DNA from 2 places in the Serratia sp. NA_112.1 genome. Region 1 is predicted to be linked to the other one. Evidence: predicted binding sites of a transcription regulator. Region 1 holds the regulator's gene; the other holds the start of a gene.

Region 1 (9,607 bases):
CACCGGCGGACGACCGCCTTGGTCAATGATGGCCACGCGGATGGCAACGATATCGGCATTATCCAGCGGCTTTTCAGGTTCGATCTGGTAAGTCTGGCCGTGGTACATCGCCAACGCCTGGCCGTAGGCCTGTTCCAGGTAGGCCTGGAATGCGGTGAAGTAAGCTTCACGCTGCGCCGGAGTCGCTTCTTTGTAATAACGGCCCAGCACCAGCGCACCGGCGTATTTAACCTGTACAAAAGGCATCAACTCCTGATGCACCACGGAACGCAGGTAGTTGGGATCCTGCTTGATTTTCGGCTGCTCGGTTTTCAGACGGTTAAAGGTCTTTTGAGCCGCGTCCTGCATCAGGCTGTAAGGATTGGTTTGATCGACCGCATTCGCCAGCGGCGCAACCACCAGCAGGGCGACCATAAGTAAACGTTTAAACATGCAGGCTTCCTCTTTTAATGAATAGGGGCAGCAGGTTGCGGCGCAGTACCGGCAGCCGGGCTGGCAGCCGCGTCTCCCGCTTTATCTGCGTTATCCTGGCCGCCGCTCTTATACAAGAACTGGCCGATCAGATCTTCCAGAACCATGGCTGATTTGGTGTCCTGAATAGTACCGCCATCTTTCAGGATGGTAGTCCCCATATCCGGGTCTTCAAAACCGACGTTCAGTGCCAGATATTGCTCCCCCAGCAGGCCGGAGGTGCGGATCGCCAGCGAGCTGGTATCCGGTATCTGGTTGAATTTATCCTGGATATCCAGGGCAACGCGCGGGGTATAAGTTTTAGGATCGAGCGAGATATTGGCCACTCGGCCAATCACCACGCCGCCGATTTTCACTGGTGAACGTGCTTTCAGACCACCGATATTATCGAAGGTCGCGTAAATACGGTAGGTCGGCTCGTTACCGATCGACTTAATGTTCGCCACTTGCAGGCACAAAAACACGACGGCGCACAGCGCAATCAGCATAAATGCCCCAACCCAGATTTCACTCTTCTTAGTTTGCATCGAATCAATTCCCAAACATCAGTGCTGTCAGCACGAAATCCAATCCCAACACCGCCAGTGACGAATGTACCACGGTACGGGTCGTTGCCCGGCTAATCCCTTCAGAGGTCGGCACCGCATCATACCCATTGAAAATGGCAATCCAGGTCACGGTGATGGCGAATACCACGCTCTTGATCAGGCAGTTGAGCAAGTCTTTTCTCCACTCCACCGCGCCCTGCATCGCCGACCAGAAGAAGCCGCTGTCGATGCCCTTCCAATCCACGCCGACTATCGCTCCGCCCCAGATGCCCACCGCGACGAAGATAATCGTCAGCAGAGGCATGCTGAGCAAACCGGCCCAGAAGCGTGGCGCGACAATACGCCGCAGCGGGTCGACCGCCATCATTTCCAGGCTGGAGATTTGTTCGGTCGCCTTCATCAGGCCAATTTCGGCCGTCAGCGCGGAACCGGCGCGGCCGGCAAACAGCAGTGCCGTCACCACCGGCCCCAGTTCACGCAGCAGCGACAGCGCCACCATCATGCCCAGGCTGGCTTCGGCACTGTAGGTGGTAAGCACCAAATAGCCCTGTAGCCCCAGTACCATGCCGATAAACAATCCGGAAACCATGATAATCAGCAGTGATTGCACGCCCACACTGTGCATTTGCTTGAGCAGCAACGGCCACTGTTTGCGCGGCTCGGGCCGCCCGACCAGCGCGCCCCACAGCATCAATCCGGCGCGCCCAAAGCTGGCGCTGGTGTTGATGCCACGGCGTCCTAACGACGCTAACGCCTGTAATAACATCAGCTTATTTACTCCCTAAACCTAACAACTCGGCCTGGTAATCGCCGGCCGGATAACGGAAAGGCACCGGCCCATCGGCAATACCATCCAGGAACTGGCGCACGCGTGCATCAGGATTGTTCTGTAATTCTTGCGCCGTGCCTTCGGCAATCACCCGATGATCGGCAACAATGTACGCGTAGTCGGCGATACTCAGCACCTCCGGTACATCATGCGAAACCACAATGCAGGTGATGCCCAGCGCGTGATTGAGCTCATCGATCAACTTAACCAACACACCCATGGTGATCGGATCCTGGCCGACGAAAGGTTCGTCGAACATGATCATCTCCGGGTCGAGCGCAATCGCCCGCGCCAGTGCCGCACGCCGCGCCATACCGCCGGACAACTCATTGGGCATCAGCTCGGCCGCGCCACGCAGTCCGACCGCCTCCAGCTTCATCATTACCGTACTGCGCAAAATAGGCTCCGGTAAGCGACTGTGTTCACGCAGCGGATAAGCCACGTTTTCAAACACCGTCAGATCGGTGAACAGCGCGCCTGACTGGAACAGCATGCTCATTTTCTTACGTGCTTCATATAGCTGATGGCGGGACAAGGCGGGAATGTCGTCGCCATCAAACCAGATCTCACCGCTGTCCGGTGTCAACTGGCCGCCAATCAGACGCAGGAGCGTTGTTTTACCAATACCGGACGGCCCCATGATCGCCGTCACCTTGCCACGGGGAACCGTCAGGTTGATGTCTTCGAATATTAGTCGATCGCCACGCGAAAAAGTCATATCGCGAACTTCGACCAGATTCTCTGCCTTCTGGTGCATGTTAATGGATCCTTTGCGGCTTATTTTTGCCAAATCTACCCGCGATGTTAAAGCAACGGGCGCAATGCGTCTCATCTTTACAAAAACTTACCGGCATTTCGTTACCAATGGTGCGCTAAGGCTGTGCTTCTCCTTGTGCGTGGCACCGTCGCAGACCCAAAAGTCCGTAATCAAGGCGGAAGGTGATGGGCATAGTGGACCTACGTTCAAGCCCGACAACGCAGAGTACGGGCTTTTGGGGCGCGACCTTAAGGGCTGGGGCCATTTGAGCGCGCCCCTGTGTTACGAGCCGCTTATTTGGCACACCAAATCTCACGACTCGCGCCTTGCTGCGCACTCAAATTGCCACCAGCGGTGCTCACGCACAAGGAGAAGCACAGCCTAATTTTACTTTTAGGCTGCAGACGGTCAAAATTGGCATCATAACGAAAAAAACGAAAGCGTTCATATATTAGCCGGGAAATCCCGTTGCTGCGGCTTTAGCCTGCGCAACGGAGGGCAAAGCAAGATAGCCGAATTACGGCTTTTAACCAACGAACCGGGATAATACCCAACAAAGGACCCTGCATGTTTCTCGCGATAGTTTTATTAATCGTTGGTTTATTTTTACTGGTGTATGGCGCAGACCGCTTAGTTTACGGTGCTGCGGTGATTTCTCGTTCACTTGGTGTACCACCGCTGATTATCGGCATGACCATCGTCGGCATCGGCACTTCGCTGCCGGAACTGTTTGTTTCGACCACCGCCGCACTGAACGGGCAGATAGATATGGCGGTGGGAAACGTAATAGGTTCCAACATCACCAATATATTATTGATCCTTGGTGTTGCCGCGCTGATCCACCCGCTGGCTGCGCGTTCTGAAGTATTGCGTCGCGAACTGCCGCTGATGTTGGCGGTCACAGTATTGTGCGGTTTCGTGCTGATGGACGGCACGTTAAGTCGGCTGGATGGCGTGGTGCTGTTGGCCGCCGCCGCCGTCTTCATTCTGTTGATGTTGAAAATTGCCCGGCTGGCACAGCGTGAAGGCAACGACAGCCTGACCGTGGAACAAATGGCCGAACTACCGCAGGACAGCAGCAACACCGTGGCGGTGCTGTGGCTGGTGCTGGCGTTTATCATTCTGCCGCTGTCTTCCAAAATGGTGGTCGATAACGCCACGGTGATCGCGCACTTTTTCGGTATGAGTGAACTGGTGGTCGGCCTAACCCTTATCGCTGTCGGCACCAGCCTGCCGGAACTGGCCACCTCCATCGCCGGAGCACTAAAGGGTGAGGATGATATGGCGATTGGCAATATCATCGGCTCCAACATTTTCAATACGGTGATAGTGCTGGGTGTCCCCGCACTGCTGTCCCCTGGCAGTGTCGATGGCGCCGCCTTCCACCGCGATTACTGGGTGATGCTGGCGGTCAGCATTGTGCTCACCGCCTTGTGCGCAGGGCGTAAACATCGCATCGGTCATCTGGCAGGGGCTCTGTTATTATGTGGTTTTATTGCATATCTTGCTGTGCTGTTTTTTAACCCTTTCAGTACTTTCGGCTAAACCGACGGGCGGGAATGAGTATGTCGAACATTCAGTTGCAACCAGGCTTTGATTTTCAGCAGGCGGGCAAAGAAGTGCTGCAGATTGAGCGTGACGGGCTGGCCCAGCTCAGCCAATACATCAATGCGGACTTTACCCGCGCCTGCGAGTTGATCGCCGAATGCACCGGTAAAGTGGTGGTGATGGGCATGGGTAAATCCGGCCATATCGGCTGCAAGATTGCCGCTACCTTCGCCAGCACCGGTACGCCTTCGTTCTTTGTTCACCCTGCGGAAGCCAGCCACGGTGACCTGGGCATGGTGTCTGCGCAGGATATTGTGCTCGCCATCTCCAACTCCGGCGAGTCCAACGAAATCCAGGCGCTGATCCCGGTATTGAAGCGCCAGCAAATCCCGCTGATCTGCATGACCAACAATCCGGAAAGCTCGATGGGCAAGGCGGCGGATATTCACCTGTGCATCAAGGTGCCACAGGAAGCCTGTCCGCTCGGCCTGGCACCGACCACCAGCACCACCGCCACCCTGGTGATGGGCGATGCGTTAGCCGTCGCCCTGCTAAAAGCCCGCGGTTTCACGCCGGAAGATTTTGCGTTGTCACACCCTGGTGGCGCTCTGGGCCGCCGACTGCTGCTGCGCGTGAGTGATATCATGCACAGCGGCGATGAAATTCCCCACGTCAGCGCTGATGCATCGCTGCGCGACGCGCTGCTGGAAATCACCCGAAAAAATCTGGGCATGACGGTCATCTGTGACGATCTGATGAGGATCGCCGGTATCTTTACCGATGGTGACCTGCGCCGGATTTTTGATATGGGTATCAATCTCAACGAGGCCAGGATCGTTGATGTTATGACCCTCGGTGGCGTGCGAGTACGTCCGAACCTGCTGGCGGTCGACGCGCTGAACCTGATGCAGCAACGTCATATCACCTCGGTGCTGGTTGCCGATGGCGACCAGTTGCTGGGTGTGGTACATATGCATGACATGCTGCGCGCCGGCGTCGTTTGATTTTCAGGCCATTTTACTTGCCATTTTGGCGTTGGGCAGTGCTCGAAATCCTCACGTACTACGTGTACGCTGCGGTTTCTCCGCGCTGTCCGCCACCAAACTGGCTACGCCAATGGTGCCTGATTTATAAAAAACCTGAGGGAACTCAATGAGTCTGGTTGAAACCTGCTACGGACCTGTAGAACAAGACGTCATGGCGCGCGCCGGTAAAATCCGTCTGCTGATTTGTGATGTCGATGGCGTGCTGTCAGACGGCCTGATTTTCATGGGCAACAACGGTGAAGAACTAAAAGCGTTTAACGTGCGCGACGGTTACGGCATTCGCTGCCTGAAAACCTCGGATATTGAAGTGGCAATTATCACCGGCCGCTCCGCCAAACTCCTGGAAGACCGCGCGAATACCCTCGGTATTACCCATCTTTATCAGGGGCAATCCGATAAGCTTTTGGCCTTCCGCGAACTGTTGGATACACTGTCGCTAACGGCAGATCAGGTAGCCTATATCGGCGACGACCTGATCGACTGGCCGGTGATGGCTCAGGTTGGCCTGGCAGTCGCGGTAGCCGATGCGCATCCTCTGCTACTGCCACGAGCCCACTATATTACCCGCATCGCCGGCGGCCGCGGTGCGGTACGCGAGCTGTGTGACATTATTCTTTTGGCTCAGAACAAGCTGGAGGACGCCAAAGGGCTGTCGATATGAGTAAAACCAAACTTTGGATCACCATCCTGCTGGCGGTGATCGCATTGGCACTGATTGGCTGGAACATGACGGATGTCAATGATGATGCCACGCCGGGGCCGGTTAACAGCCAGGACCCGACTTATCAGAGCCAGCACACGGTCACCATAGTGTACAATCCGACCGGCAAGCTGAGCTATAAGCTGGTGGCGGAAGACGTAAAGTACTATGAGGCCGACGAATTAAGCTGGTTTACCCAGCCAGTGATGACGCTGTTTGATGAAAACGCGGTGGCCACCTGGTCAGTTCGCGCAGATCGCGCCAAACTGACTAAAGACCGGATGCTGTATCTTTACGGCCATGTCGAGGTGAACAGCCTGACCACCACCTCACAGCTGGAAAAAATTAAAACAGACAATGCTCAGGTGAACCTGGTGACCCAGGATGTGGCTTCGGATGACGAAGTGACGCTCTATGGGACGAACTTCACCTCTAACGGCATGAAAATGCGTGGGAACCTGCGGGCCAAAACCGCTGAGCTGATTGATAAGGTTAAGACCAACTATGAAATTCAGAACCAACAAACAAAGCCGTAATCTTTTGATCGGTAGCTTGATTTTGGCCGCCAGCGCACCCGCCTGGGCGCTGAAGTCCGACTCCAGCCAACCGGTAAGCATCGACTCGCTGAAACAGTCTCTGGATATGCAGAGCAACGTCAGCACCTTTACCGATAATGTGGTGATCAAGCAAGGCACTATCGATATCAAGGCCGACAAGGTGGTGGTAACACGACCAGGCGGCGATCAGAACAAAACTTATATCGAAGCCTTTGGCAACCCGGTGACCTTCTATCAGATGCAAGACAGCGGCAAGCCGGTGAAAGGCCACGCGCAGAAGGTCCGTTACGATGTCGCGTCGCAGTTGGTGACCCTGACCGGGAATGCCTATCTGGAGCAGCTCGACAGCAACGTAAAAGGCGATCGCATCACCTATCTGGTGCAACAGCAGCAAATGCAGGCGTTTAGCGACAAAGGCAAACGCGTGACTACGGTTCTGGTACCGTCGCAGTTGCAAGACAAAAACGGGCAAAAGAAGAGTAACTAATCACTTATGGCTACACTCATCGCAGAAAACCTGGCGAAAGCCTACAAGGGCCGAAAAGTTGTTGAAGACGTCAGCCTGAAAGTGAAATCCGGCGAGATCGTCGGCCTGCTGGGGCCAAACGGCGCCGGCAAGACCACCACCTTCTACATGGTGGTGGGTATCGTTCAGCGTGATGCCGGGCGTATCGTGATTGACGAAGAAGACATCAGCCTGCTGCCGCTGCACGCCCGTGCGCGCCGTGGCATCGGCTATTTGCCGCAGGAAGCATCCATCTTCCGCCGCCTCAGCGTGTATGACAACCTGATGGCCGTGCTGGAGATCCGTGAAGATCTCAGCAGCGAGCAGCGAGCAGACCGTGCGCTAGAGCTGATGGAAGAATTCCATATCACCCACCTTCGCGACAACCTGGGCCAGGCACTGTCCGGTGGTGAACGCCGCCGCGTCGAGATCGCCCGTGCGCTGGCGGCCAACCCGAAATTCATCCTGCTGGATGAGCCGTTCGCCGGGGTTGACCCGATTTCCGTTATCGACATTAAAAAAATTATCGAGCACTTGCGTGACAGCGGCCTGGGCGTGCTGATCACCGACCATAACGTGCGCGAAACGCTGGACGTGTGTGAACGCGCCTATATCGTCAGCCAAGGCAAACTGATTGCCCACGGCACGCCGGATGCTATTCTGGTCGATGAGCAGGTGAAACGCGTTTATCTGGGCGAAGAATTCCGCCTCTGAGTACCAGCGCGTCCTGATGGACGACTGTTAACGGAAGTAGACTGAAGATTATGAAGCAAGGTTTGCAACTCAGGTTTAGCCAACAACTGGCCATGACCCCCCAGCTCCAGCAGGCTATCCGCCTGCTGCAGTTGTCCACGCTTGAGCTCCAGCAGGAGATACAGCTGGCGTTAGAGAGCAACCCATTGCTTGAACAGAGCGACCTGCACGAAGAAGTCGACACCAAAGAAACTGTCGAAACCGAAGGTTTGGATACCCGCGAGGCGTTGGAACAAAAGGACATGCCCGAAGAGCTGCCGCTCGACGCCACCTGGGACGAAATCTACACCGCCGGCACGCCGTCCGGTACCCGCACCGATTACAGTGACGATGAGCTCCCGGTTTATCAGGGCGAGACTACCCAGACCCTGCAGGATTACCTGATGTGGCAAGTGGATCTGACGCCGTTTTCTGATACCGATGCCGCTATTGCCACCTCAATTGTCGACGCCGTTGATGACACCGGCTATCTCACCGTGCCGCTGGAAGACATTCTGGAGAGCCTGGGTGACGAGAATGTGACAATGGACGAAGTCGAAGCGGTATTGAAGCGCGTACAGCGTTTTGATCCGGTTGGCGTCGCCGCGCGCGACCTGCGCGATTGTCTGCTGGTTCAGCTTTCCCAGTACGTTAAAGACACGCCCTATCTGGCTGAAGCACGCCTGATCATCAGCGAGCATCTGGACCTGCTGGCTAACCACGACTTTCGCAGCCTGATGCGAACAACGCGCTCAAAAGAAGATACACTGAAAGAAGCGATGTTGCTGATCCAGTCATTGGATCCCCGTCCGGGTCAGTCAATCAACACCGGCGAATCCGAGTATGTGATCCCGGACGTGCTGGTGCGAAAAGTGCAAAATGTCTGGACGGTTGAGCTCAACAGCGACAGCATTCCACGCTTGAAGATCAACCAGCAGTACGCCGCGATGGGCAATAGCGCCCGTAACGACAGTGACGGCCAGTACATCCGTAGCAATTTGCAGGAAGCGAAGTGGCTGATCAAAAGTCTGGAAAGCCGAAACGACACTCTGCTGAAGGTTTCGCGCTGCATCGTCGAGCAGCAACAGGCGTTCTTTGAACAGGGTGCAGAATTTATGAAGCCCATGGTGCTGGCAGATATAGCCCAAGCCGTGGAGATGCATGAATCGACAATTTCACGTGTGACCACGCAGAAGTTTTTGCACAGTCCGCGCGGCATTTTCGAATTGAAATATTTCTTCTCCAGCCATGTGAATACCGACAGCGGGGGCGAAGCCTCCTCTACGGCGATCCGGGCAGTGGTGAAGAAAATGATCGCGGCGGAAAACCCCGCCAAACCGCTCAGCGACAGCAAGCTGGCCACCCTGCTCTCCGACCAGGGGATCATCGTGGCGCGGCGCACCGTCGCCAAGTACCGAGAGTCTTTGTCCATCCCGCCGTCCAACCAACGTAAACAGTTGGTTTGACCTCTATTGAGAAGGAAGACATTATGCAGCTCAACATTACCGGACACCACATCGAGATCACCGAACCTATGCGCGAGTTCGTGAACACCAAGTTCGCCAAACTCGAACAGTATTTTGACCGCATAAATCAGGTGTATGTCGTGCTTAGTGTGGAAAAAGTGCAGCAGATTGCGGAAGCGACGGTGCACGTGAATGGAGGCGAGTTGCACGCCACCTCGGAAGACGAGAACATGTATGCCGCAATTGACTCCCTGATCGACAAACTGGCGCGTCAATTGAACAAACATAAAGACAAACTGAAGCAACACTGACATTCTGGGCCGTTTCCGTCAGCGGGTACGGCTCAAACGTAGCCTCGGCCATCGGCGCGTTGCCTGTAAGGGTATCGCGCCGATAAGCCATCAAGGGTTAAACAAGGCGAAAAATCACCTCACAAGCCTCCTGCTTG
Region 2 (9,607 bases), on a different contig from region 1:
TGCATTAGGCTGAATATCGGCCGGGTTGTACGGCAGGACAAAATTAAACGGTGCCTGTTTACCCTCGGTGCGAACCGCACGCTGGGCAATGACTTTAGACGGAGCATCCGCCAGTGAGGCATCAGAGAGCGTGACTGTCAGTACTGCATCCGGTGGCAGCGCGATGCGCTGGCGAATGTTAACCGAGCCAGTCACCGCTGGGCCCTGAATCTGCGGTTGCGCAATCGCCGGGTTTCCCGTTGTTGGTACAGGCACATTCGCACTCTTTTGGGCACAGCCCGCCAGGGTGATGGTCAATGCAGCTGCTCCACCTACGATTTGCCAGAGTTTCATGGATCGCTCTCCTTTTTTATTATCAACATGTTGGTGGCTTTCACCACCGCACCTATTAAACTTAGCACAAAACACTGAATAATCCATTTAGTACTGCCTATTAATCACTTAGCCCTCTAATAACGCTCAGCATTCAGTCAATTTTCTCTGTGCCATAACGCAATATATTGACGTCTTACCGTGATATTCCGCACACTGCGCAAAATGATTATTAAAAGGGTAGTAACTTTATGAGCCAGGCACTGCAAAACCTCCTCGATCTACTGGATCTGGAGAAAATTGAAGAAGGGCTGTTCCGCGGCCAAAGTGAAGATCTGGGGTTACGCCAGGTCTTCGGCGGCCAGGTGGTGGGCCAGGCACTGTACGCCGCCAAGCAAACGGTGCCTGCAGAGCGCAGCGTCCACTCGTTCCACAGCTATTTCCTGCGTCCGGGCGACAGCAGTAAGCCAATCATTTATGACGTGGAAATTCTGCGCGACGGCAACAGCTTCAGCGCCCGCCGCGTCAGCGCCATTCAGCACGGCAAACCGATTTTCTACATGACCGCCTCCTTCCAAAGCCCGGAAGAAGGCTTTGAACACCAGAACACCATGCCCGATGTTCCACCGCCAGAAGGGCTGATGAGTGAATCAGACATTGCCCAGAAGCTGTCGCATATGCTGCCGGACAAGGTGCGTGAGAAGTTTATCGGCCAGAAACCGATTGAGATGCGTCCGGTCAAATTCCACAATCCGCTGAAAGGCAGCGTGGAAGATCCGCACCGCTACGTATGGTTCCGCGCCAACGGCACCATGCCAGACGACCTGCGCATCCATCAGTACCTGCTGGGTTATGCGTCCGACTTCAACTTCCTGCCGACGGCGCTGCAGCCACACGGCGTCGGTTTCCTGGAGCCGGGCATGCAGGTGGCAACCATCGATCACTCAATGTGGTTCCACCGCCCATTTCGCATGGATGACTGGCTGCTGTACGTGGTGGAAAGCACTTCCGCCTCCGGCGCCCGTGGATTTGTACGCGGTCAATTCTATACCCGTGACGGCGTATTGGTTGCCACCACGGTACAAGAAGGCGTGATCCGCCAGCGCGAAGCCTGATAAACCCAGGCCAAAGAAAAAGGGCGATGGTAACATCGCCCTCAGATTGCTAACAACGTTCTTTGCAGTTAAAAGTCCTGATCTGAGGACTAATAAAAAACAAAGAATTATATCTTCTGATTTACCCCAAACATCCGAAAACCACGTTTTTCGGGTGTTTGTCATCAGGCTAAGGGCGATGGTGGCATCGCCCTTTCTGCATCATCATTATTTTCTAGTTATTTAGCGCACTGCCCTTCTTCAAGGCTTATTGGTTATAGGCACTCTCGCCATGGCTGTTGACGTCCAGGCCTTCGCGCTCCTGCTCTTCCGGGACGCGCAGCCCAACGATGGCCCCCGCCACTTTAAAGGCGATAAAGGCCGCCACACCTGACCACACCAGCGTGATCACCACGCTCAGCAACTGGATCCACACCTGATGCCCCATGGTCACGCCTTCTGCGTAGCCGGTGCCGCCCAGTGAGGCCGAGGTGAATACCCCGGTCAGCAGGCAACCGACGATACCGCACACGCCATGCACACCGAACACGTCACAGGTATCATCTACCTTCAGCCATTTCTTCAGCGTGACCACGCCCCACAGACCGGCGATACCGCCAACCAGGCCGATAATCAACGCCCCACCAACGCCCACGGTGCCTGCAGCCGGCGTGATGGCCACCAGACCGGCGATCATGCCGGAACAGGCGCCCAACAGGGAAGGTTTGCCGCGAACAATCCACTCGGCAAAGGTCCAGGAGAGGATAGCGCCGGCAGTGGCCACCACGGTATTGAGGAATGCCAGTGCCGCAATGCCATTAGCCGCGCTGGCAGAACCGGCGTTAAAACCGAACCAGCCGATATACAGGATGGAAGCGCCGGTAAACACCATTGGCAGGTTGTGCGGTTTGAAAGCTTCCTTACCGAAACCGGCACGCTTACCCAGTAGATAAGCGCCAATCAGACCGGCACTGGCAGCATTGATGTGCACCACGGTACCGCCGGCAAAGTCCAGCGCGCCGTCAGCGGCCAGGAAGCCGCCGCCCCACACCATGTGGGCAATCGGCAGGTAAGAAATGGTGAACCAGATGGCCGCGAAGATCACCACCGCTGAGAAGCGGATACGCTCGGCAAAGCCCCCCACCACCAACGCCACGGTAATACAGGCGAACGAACACTGGAACACCACGTGGATCATCTGGCTAAAGGTTCCGGTAACGCTGTCAATACCTATGCCTTTCAGCATTGCCGTCTGGAAACCGCCGAAGAAGGCATTGCCTTCGCTGAAAGCCAGGCTGTAGCCATAAAGCACCCACAACACGCACACCAAAGCAAAAGTGACGGTGACCTGGGTCAACATGGAAAGCACGTTTTTGGAACGCAGCAAACCACCGTAAAACAGAGCGACACCCGGCAGGGTCATGAACAGCACCAAAGCAGTGCAAATTATCATGAAGGCGTTATCCGCCTTGTCTGCGACCGCCGGAGCGGCCAGTGCCAAAGAAGGAACCATGGTTACCGTACTCAGGCCCAACATGGATAAAAGTTTTTTCATTATCAATCCATCCCCATTACTTTACTGAGCCAGTGATTACAGTGCTGCTTCGTCTGTTTCGCCGGTGCGAATGCGAATGACACGTTGCAATTCGGCAACGAAAATTTTGCCATCACCGATTTTGCCGGTGTAGGCCGCTTTACTGATAACATCGACCACTTCATCCAACTGATCGTCAGCGATAGCGATGTCGATTTTTACCTTAGGTAAGAAGTTGACGCTGTATTCGGCCCCACGATAGAGCTCAGCATGCCCCTTCTGGCGACCAAAGCCTTTTACTTCGCTTACGGTCAGCCCCTGAATGCCCACAGAGGATAGGGCTTCACGCACGTCCTCCAGCTTGAATGGTTTAATCACCACGGTCACCAGCTTCATATTGCCCCTCCACGAATTAAGCCCAAACTCCCCCCGGTACAAGACTTAATAAAGCAAAGGCTATGCCATAAATGGATTTGTACGCGGATTCAGCAAATTAACCAGCAGGATGGGGATCTGACATGCGACGGTCGGCTGGCAGAGCGCGATCAGCTGATGAGCTGGTTAAATATTGCGCACTATTTTGGTGCGAATCGCGTCGAAAAAGTGCAGTGAAAGGGATTTAAAACGGATCTGTGCCTGTTTGTGGTGCGTGGCGCTCAAAACAATAAGGGGGCCGCAGCCCCCCGAGATCATGCGGTTGGTATTCCTTCACGGGTCGCGGCGGCCAATTCTTCACCCACCAGTTGCAGCTGATACATCTGGTAGTAACGCCCCTGCTGCGCCAGCAGTTGCTGATGGTTACCCTGCTCGACAGCCTGACCACGGTGCAACACCAGAATCGAATCGGCATCCACAATGGTCGACAAACGGTGAGCGATCACTACCAGCGTGGTGTGCTCGCGGATCAAACTCAACGCCCTCTGAATAGCTTGTTCCGTACCCGAGTCAATGTTGGCGGTAGCTTCATCGAGGATCAGGATCTGCGGTGCCTGTACCAGTACCCTGGCCATCGCCAATAGCTGCTTCTGACCCACCGACAGATTATTACCCTGTTCACCCAGCCGGGTGTGAATGCCTTCAGGGAAAGAGCGAACCAACTCAGCCAGTTGCACCCTTTCCAATGCCTGCCAGACCGCATCTTCACTGATATTGCGCCCCAGAGTCACGTTGACCAGCACCGATTCGGCAATCACCACCGGATCCTGTTGCACCATAGCGACTCCCTGACGCAGGATAGCGTGTGAAAGGCTGGACAGAGGACGCCCGTCGAGACGCACTTCCCCCTGATCGACCGGGTAATAACCCATCAGCAGGTTGGCCAGCGTGCTCTTGCCGCTGCCGGTATGGCCGACCAGCGCCACGAAGCCGCGTGAAGGCACCGACAGAGAAATATGCTGCAGCACCTTCTTGTCATCCCGGTAGGAAAAACTCAGGTCGTCAATATCAATACGACCACTCTCCAGCGGACGATTGTCCGTGCCGTAGCTCTGCTGACTGCGATCCATCAGTTCGAAAATACGCTCACCGGCCACCACTGCCTGCTGCAAAATCGACTGTTGCGAGGTCAATTCAATCAACGGCTCATTCAAACGCCCCAGATAGTTGATAAAGGCATACAACACACCTACGCCGATCGCCCCCTCACCGCTGAAGCCGAACAACATCAGCAGGCCGCACAGCACCAGCGCCGAAAACAGGCTGAGCAGCGGACGCAACAGGAAACCGTCCAGGCGCAGCGTCTGCATACGCGCGGTATAGTGGGAACGGCTGGCAGCGCTCATGCGCTCGCCGAAGCGGATCTGCTGGCGGAACTGCTGGATCACGCCCATGCCGTTAATCACTTCGTTAAAGCCGTCGTTGATGTCCGCCAGATAGCTCCGCACCCGGCGCACAATAGGTATGCTGTAGTATTGATAAATTCCCATCACCACAAATACCGCCGGGAAGATGCAGATAGCCACCAGCGCCATGCGCCAGTCGAGGCTGAACATGGCCACCAGCATAGCGCCAATCAGCGCAGCGCTTTTCAGCACCGTGGACACCACCATCACATACAGATCTTTAATCACCTCGGTGTCATTGGTCACCCGTGAGATCAACTGCCCGACGGGCTGAGTATCAAAAGCGCTCAGCGGTTGGCGCAATGCTGCGTCCATCACGTCCGTTCGCAGCCGTTGAACCACCCCGACCGCCGCCTGGTTAAACAACAATGCCTGAAAATAGTGCAGTGCCGCCGCCAACAGCTCCAGCAGAATATAGGCCGCCGCCAACCCGCAGACGATAGTCAGCGGCAACTGCCCCTTGGCAACGTAGTTATCGATAAAGTAACTGACCAGGATCGGCCCGGCGACTTCCGCCGCCGCCGCGACCCACAGCATCAACACCGCCAGCCCCAGCGGTTTGCGATACGGCGATCCATAAGCCAGTAACCGTTTCAGCGTCGGCCACAGCTTTTGCATCTTATTCATTGGCTTCACTCTCCTCACCGCTTTCCGGGGCCTCATCCAATGCCGCCTCCAGTTGCTGATAGCGATACATATCGCGATACCAGCCGGATTGAGCTGCCAGGGACACATGCTGCCCACGCTGTGCCACATCGCCATGCTGGATCACCAGAATTTCGCTGGCTTCGGTCAACGCCGAAAGTCGGTGTGCGCTGATAATTACCGTGCGGTTTTGCCCCCAACTGCGCAGGTTATGCAGGATCTGGTGTTCGGTACGGCCATCCACCGCCGACAACGCGTCGTCGAGGATCAGAATTTCCGCGTCCAGCAACAGGGCGCGCGCGATGGAAATACGCTGCTTCTGACCACCGGAAAGCATCACGCCACGCTCACCCACTTCGGTTTCATAGCCTTGCGGCAAGCGCAAAATATCTTCATGCACGCTGGCCAGGCGGGCCGCATGCTCAATCTGTTCCTGCGTCGCTCCTGGGTTGCCGAGCGCAATATTGTTCGCCACGCTGTCAGAGAACAAAAACGGGGTCTGGCTGACTACGGACAACCGCGAACGCCAGTCGTCGAGTTTCACCTGGGTCAACGGCAGCCCCTGATAGCTTATCTGGCCGTCATCAACATCAAATTGGCGCTGGATCAGTGACAACAGCGTCGATTTACCGGCCCCGGTCGGGCCGCACAGGCCGAGCATTTGCCCCGGTTCCAGCTTCAGCACCACATCGTGTAGCGCCGCGTGGGTATTGCCCGGGTAGTGAAATGCGCGAATGTCGATTGCCAAATTGCCACGCCCAGTCGGCAAGGCTTGCTCGCCGTCCGTCACTGCCGGCGCTTCATCCAGCAGGCTGCGGATACGGCTATAGGCCGCGCTGCCACGTTCAACGATGTTGAACATCCAGGCCAGCGCCAACATTGGCCAAATCATCAGGCCGAGGTACATCACGAAGCTGGTCAGTTGGCCCAGCGTCAGGGTGCCGTTCACCACCATCCAGCTACCGCCGCCGATAGCCAGCAGATTGGCGGTACCGATGGCGATATAAATCGTCGGGTCGAAACGGGCATCCACCCGCGCCACGTGCATGTTTTTGGCGCCGGTCTGGGCGGCCACTTCGGCAAACTGATTGGACTGATGATCTTCCAGGCCAAACGCCTTGATCATGCGGATGCTGGTCATGCTTTCCTGCGCCTGATCGTTCAGGCTGGAAAACGCCGCCTGCGCCGATTTAAAACGCTGGTGTAACTGGTCGCCGTAGTACTTGATGACGATCGCCATGATCGGCATCGGGATCAGCGACAGCAGGGTCAGCTGCCAGCTGATTTGGGTACTCATCACTACCAGCACCGCCAATCCCATCACCAGCGAATCCACCAGCGTCAATACCCCTTCACCGGCGGCGAAAACCACCCGGTCGACATCATTGGTGGCGCGCGCCATCAAATCACCGGTACGGTGACGCAGGTAGAATGCCGGGTTCTGACGGCTAAGCTGGCGGTAGAAGTTTTCACGCAGCTCCACGGCAAGCTGATAGGATGCACCAAACAGCAGCACCCGCCACACGTAGCGCAGCAGGTAAACCACCACGGCAGTACCGAGCATCAGCCCCAGCCATGCCATTAATACGCCGCCGGACATCTGTTTTTCGGTGACGCCATCCACAATGATCCCCACCAGCTTGGGCGGCAACAGTTGCAGTATGGCAATGATGATCAGCAGCACCACCGCCCCGAGGTAGCGGCGCCACTCGCGGCGGAAATACCAGCCGATTTGAGCAAATAGTCTCACGCAGTTTTATTCCAGGATGTAAAATACTCGTCGGCTTTCAAGCCGCAGTGTTGTTTCCTGCACTCGCTCACCCCAACGATTTACCGGAGTATGCGTCTGGGAATGAGCGAGCTGGTTGCCTAGCTGCAACTTGAAATTCAAAGTGTCTTGGTTTTGTCTCTCGTTCTGCCTCAGCAGAGTAGGATACCACCGTTACTTTGCCAATTTGGTGAACTTTTCACTCAGGAACCGGCAGTGCGGTGGTGTATTTGATTTTTTCCATCGCGAAGCTGGAAGTGACATCGATCAGCCCCGGCACGCCGTTCACCAGACGCTTGTAAAAGCTGTCATAACTTTTCATATCTGCCACTTCCACCTGCAACAGGTAATCGTACTCTCCCGCCATACGATAGAACGCCAGCACCTCCGGCATCTGCTTGGTCAGTTGCACAAACTGTTGATACCACTCGCTGCTGTGCTGCTGGGTTTTGATCAGTACAAATGCCGTCAGGCCCAGGCCAAGCTTTTCGTTATCCAGCAGCGCGACTCGCCCACGGATATAACCTTCTTCTTCCAGCCGCTTGAGCCTTTTCCAGCAAGGTGTTGACGTCAGATTGACCGCGTCGGCCAGCACCTGCAGGGGTTGCGTACAGTCCTGTTGCAGCATGCACAGTAATTTACGGTCTGTTTTATCTAACATATCGTCAACCAGGAGAATAATTTTCTCTCATTAGGCGATTAAACAGGGAAAATTGCAATCTTTTTTCCTCATCATTCACGTACTCTATTCTTCATTGTCAATAATGTTCAACAGGACACCGATATGGATAACAAGCTCAAGAAGATCGGGATCATTGCTATTTTGTTTACTCTGGTCGCACTGACTTGGGGAACTACCTGGATGGCGATGAAAATAGCAGTCAGCGTCATCCCACCGATTTACGCCACTGGGCTGCGTTTTCTGGTGGCTGCGCCACTCTTGCTGCTGTTGGCTTATTTCACCCGGACTCCACTACTTTTTCCGAAAGGGAAGCGCGGGTTCCAACTCTTGGTTTGCGTCGCCTATTTTGCCATTCCCTTTACGCTGATGATTTATGGCGAGCGCTATGTCAGTTCAGCATTGGCTTCAATCATTTTTGCCAATATGCCTGTCGCGGTACTTATGGTCTCCGTTATGGTATTAGGGGAACGGATCAGCATATCGCAGTTAACAGGCTTAATTATTGGCGTTATTAGCTTATCCGGCATCTTGTTGCTGGAATCGACCGGCAATGGGGAAAACCGATGGCTTGGCATTGCCGCCCTGCTGGCGGCAGTATTCATTCATGCTGTTATGTATGTATTGTGTAAAAAGCACGGCCAGAAGATTTCAGTACTGACCTACAATGCCTTACCTTGTCTGGGTGCCGGCATCTTACTGTTTACTTTGGGCTATTTTACGGAAAAACCGGACACCAGCTTGTTTACTCCCTACGCTCTGTTATCAGTAGGATATCTCGGCCTGGTTGCGGGAGTTTTTGGCATACTGGCCTACTTTGCCTTGCAGCAGCGGGCATCGGCATTCCAGGCCTCACTGGTATTCCTGGTGTTTCCTTTGATTGCTATTACCATCGAAAAACTTGTCGATAAAACGACTATCACTAACACATCTTTATGGCTGATCGCTCCGCTGTTAATCGGCATTCTGATGACGCTCTATACCACCAGGAACGTGAAGCAGCCAAGCCCAAACACGAAAAACAAGCCTCAGTTAGAGGTCTCGCCATAATAAAAAAAGCCGGGTAAGTCATACCCGGCTGCGGCCAATAAAGCATCATAATTCGGGGGAATAGGTGAGGTAGGGTGAACGCAGCCAATGTTGCAAATAGTGGGCCACCGCCTGCTGTTCGCAGTGGCCGATAACCGGTAGCTGTGGCAATAGCGACTTTAGCTGTGGCAGGGCATTGCCCATCACCACCCCGTGCCCTACCGTCGCCAGCATTTCCTTATCGTTCATCGCATCACCAAACGCCATACAGTCCGCCATCTTCAGCCCCAGATGGCGGCTCAGCATATCCAGCGCCGAGCCCTTGTTGCAGCCCAGTGGCAAGACTTCCAGGCATTTATAAGCCGAGAAACAGAGATCGACCCGCGCTGCAAACTGCTGGCGCAGCTGCACCTGAAGTTTCAGCAGTTCCTCATGCGGCCCAACAAAACAAACCTTGCTGTTGCCGAACACCGGTAAACGCCGCAGTTCGGCAAGCTGGTAATGGAAGCCGCTCAGGTGGTGGGCCTGCAACATTTCCTCCGGCAGCGCAAACTCGGTCATCCAGCCTTCATCACGGAAAACGTGCATGCTGGCGTCGGTATGCCAATGGGTATGCAGCACCTCTTCGGCAATATCGGCCGGCAAATCGGTAGCCTGCAGTTGCTGCCCCCGGTTGTCATAGACCCGCGTACCGTTGCCGGTAAT

Evidence for each region. The regulator sigma-54, encoded in region 1, starts transcription at its own class of promoters, with help from an activator protein. The targets are predictions, from matches to a motif close to GTTGGCACANNTTTCGCTNT.
Region 2: glnK (P-II family nitrogen regulator) is a predicted target of sigma-54. The motif match lies at 3,387-3,406, and genes of this name have one in related genera.

The regions. Positions count from the first base shown of each region.
Region 1 covers NZ_JBQZFO010000008.1:64,678-74,284, forward strand. Annotated here, with positions in the region: gene mlaC (phospholipid-binding protein MlaC) at 1-432, opposite strand, end outside; gene mlaD (outer membrane lipid asymmetry maintenance protein MlaD) at 447-998, opposite strand; gene mlaE (lipid asymmetry maintenance ABC transporter permease subunit MlaE) at 1,003-1,785, opposite strand; gene mlaF (phospholipid ABC transporter ATP-binding protein MlaF) at 1,790-2,605, opposite strand; gene ACUTQ5_RS16095 (calcium/sodium antiporter) at 3,173-4,150, shown strand; gene kdsD (arabinose-5-phosphate isomerase KdsD) at 4,171-5,157, shown strand; gene kdsC (3-deoxy-manno-octulosonate-8-phosphatase KdsC) at 5,306-5,860, shown strand; gene lptC (LPS export ABC transporter periplasmic protein LptC) at 5,857-6,435, shown strand; gene lptA (lipopolysaccharide ABC transporter substrate-binding protein LptA) at 6,404-6,943, shown strand; gene lptB (LPS export ABC transporter ATP-binding protein) at 6,950-7,675, shown strand; gene rpoN (RNA polymerase factor sigma-54) at 7,726-9,159, shown strand; gene hpf (ribosome hibernation promoting factor) at 9,183-9,470, shown strand.
Region 2 covers NZ_JBQZFO010000001.1:189,230-198,836, reverse strand. Annotated here, with positions in the region: gene ACUTQ5_RS00990 (YbaY family lipoprotein) at 1-333, opposite strand, end outside; gene tesB (acyl-CoA thioesterase II) at 564-1,427, shown strand; gene amtB (ammonium transporter AmtB) at 1,675-2,961, opposite strand; gene glnK (P-II family nitrogen regulator) at 2,998-3,336, opposite strand; gene ACUTQ5_RS00970 (SmdB family multidrug efflux ABC transporter permease/ATP-binding protein) at 3,630-5,408, opposite strand; gene ACUTQ5_RS00965 (SmdA family multidrug ABC transporter permease/ATP-binding protein) at 5,401-7,176, opposite strand; gene ACUTQ5_RS00960 (Lrp/AsnC family transcriptional regulator) at 7,394-7,855, opposite strand; gene ACUTQ5_RS00955 (DMT family transporter) at 7,979-8,923, shown strand; gene cof (HMP-PP phosphatase) at 8,969-9,607, opposite strand, start outside.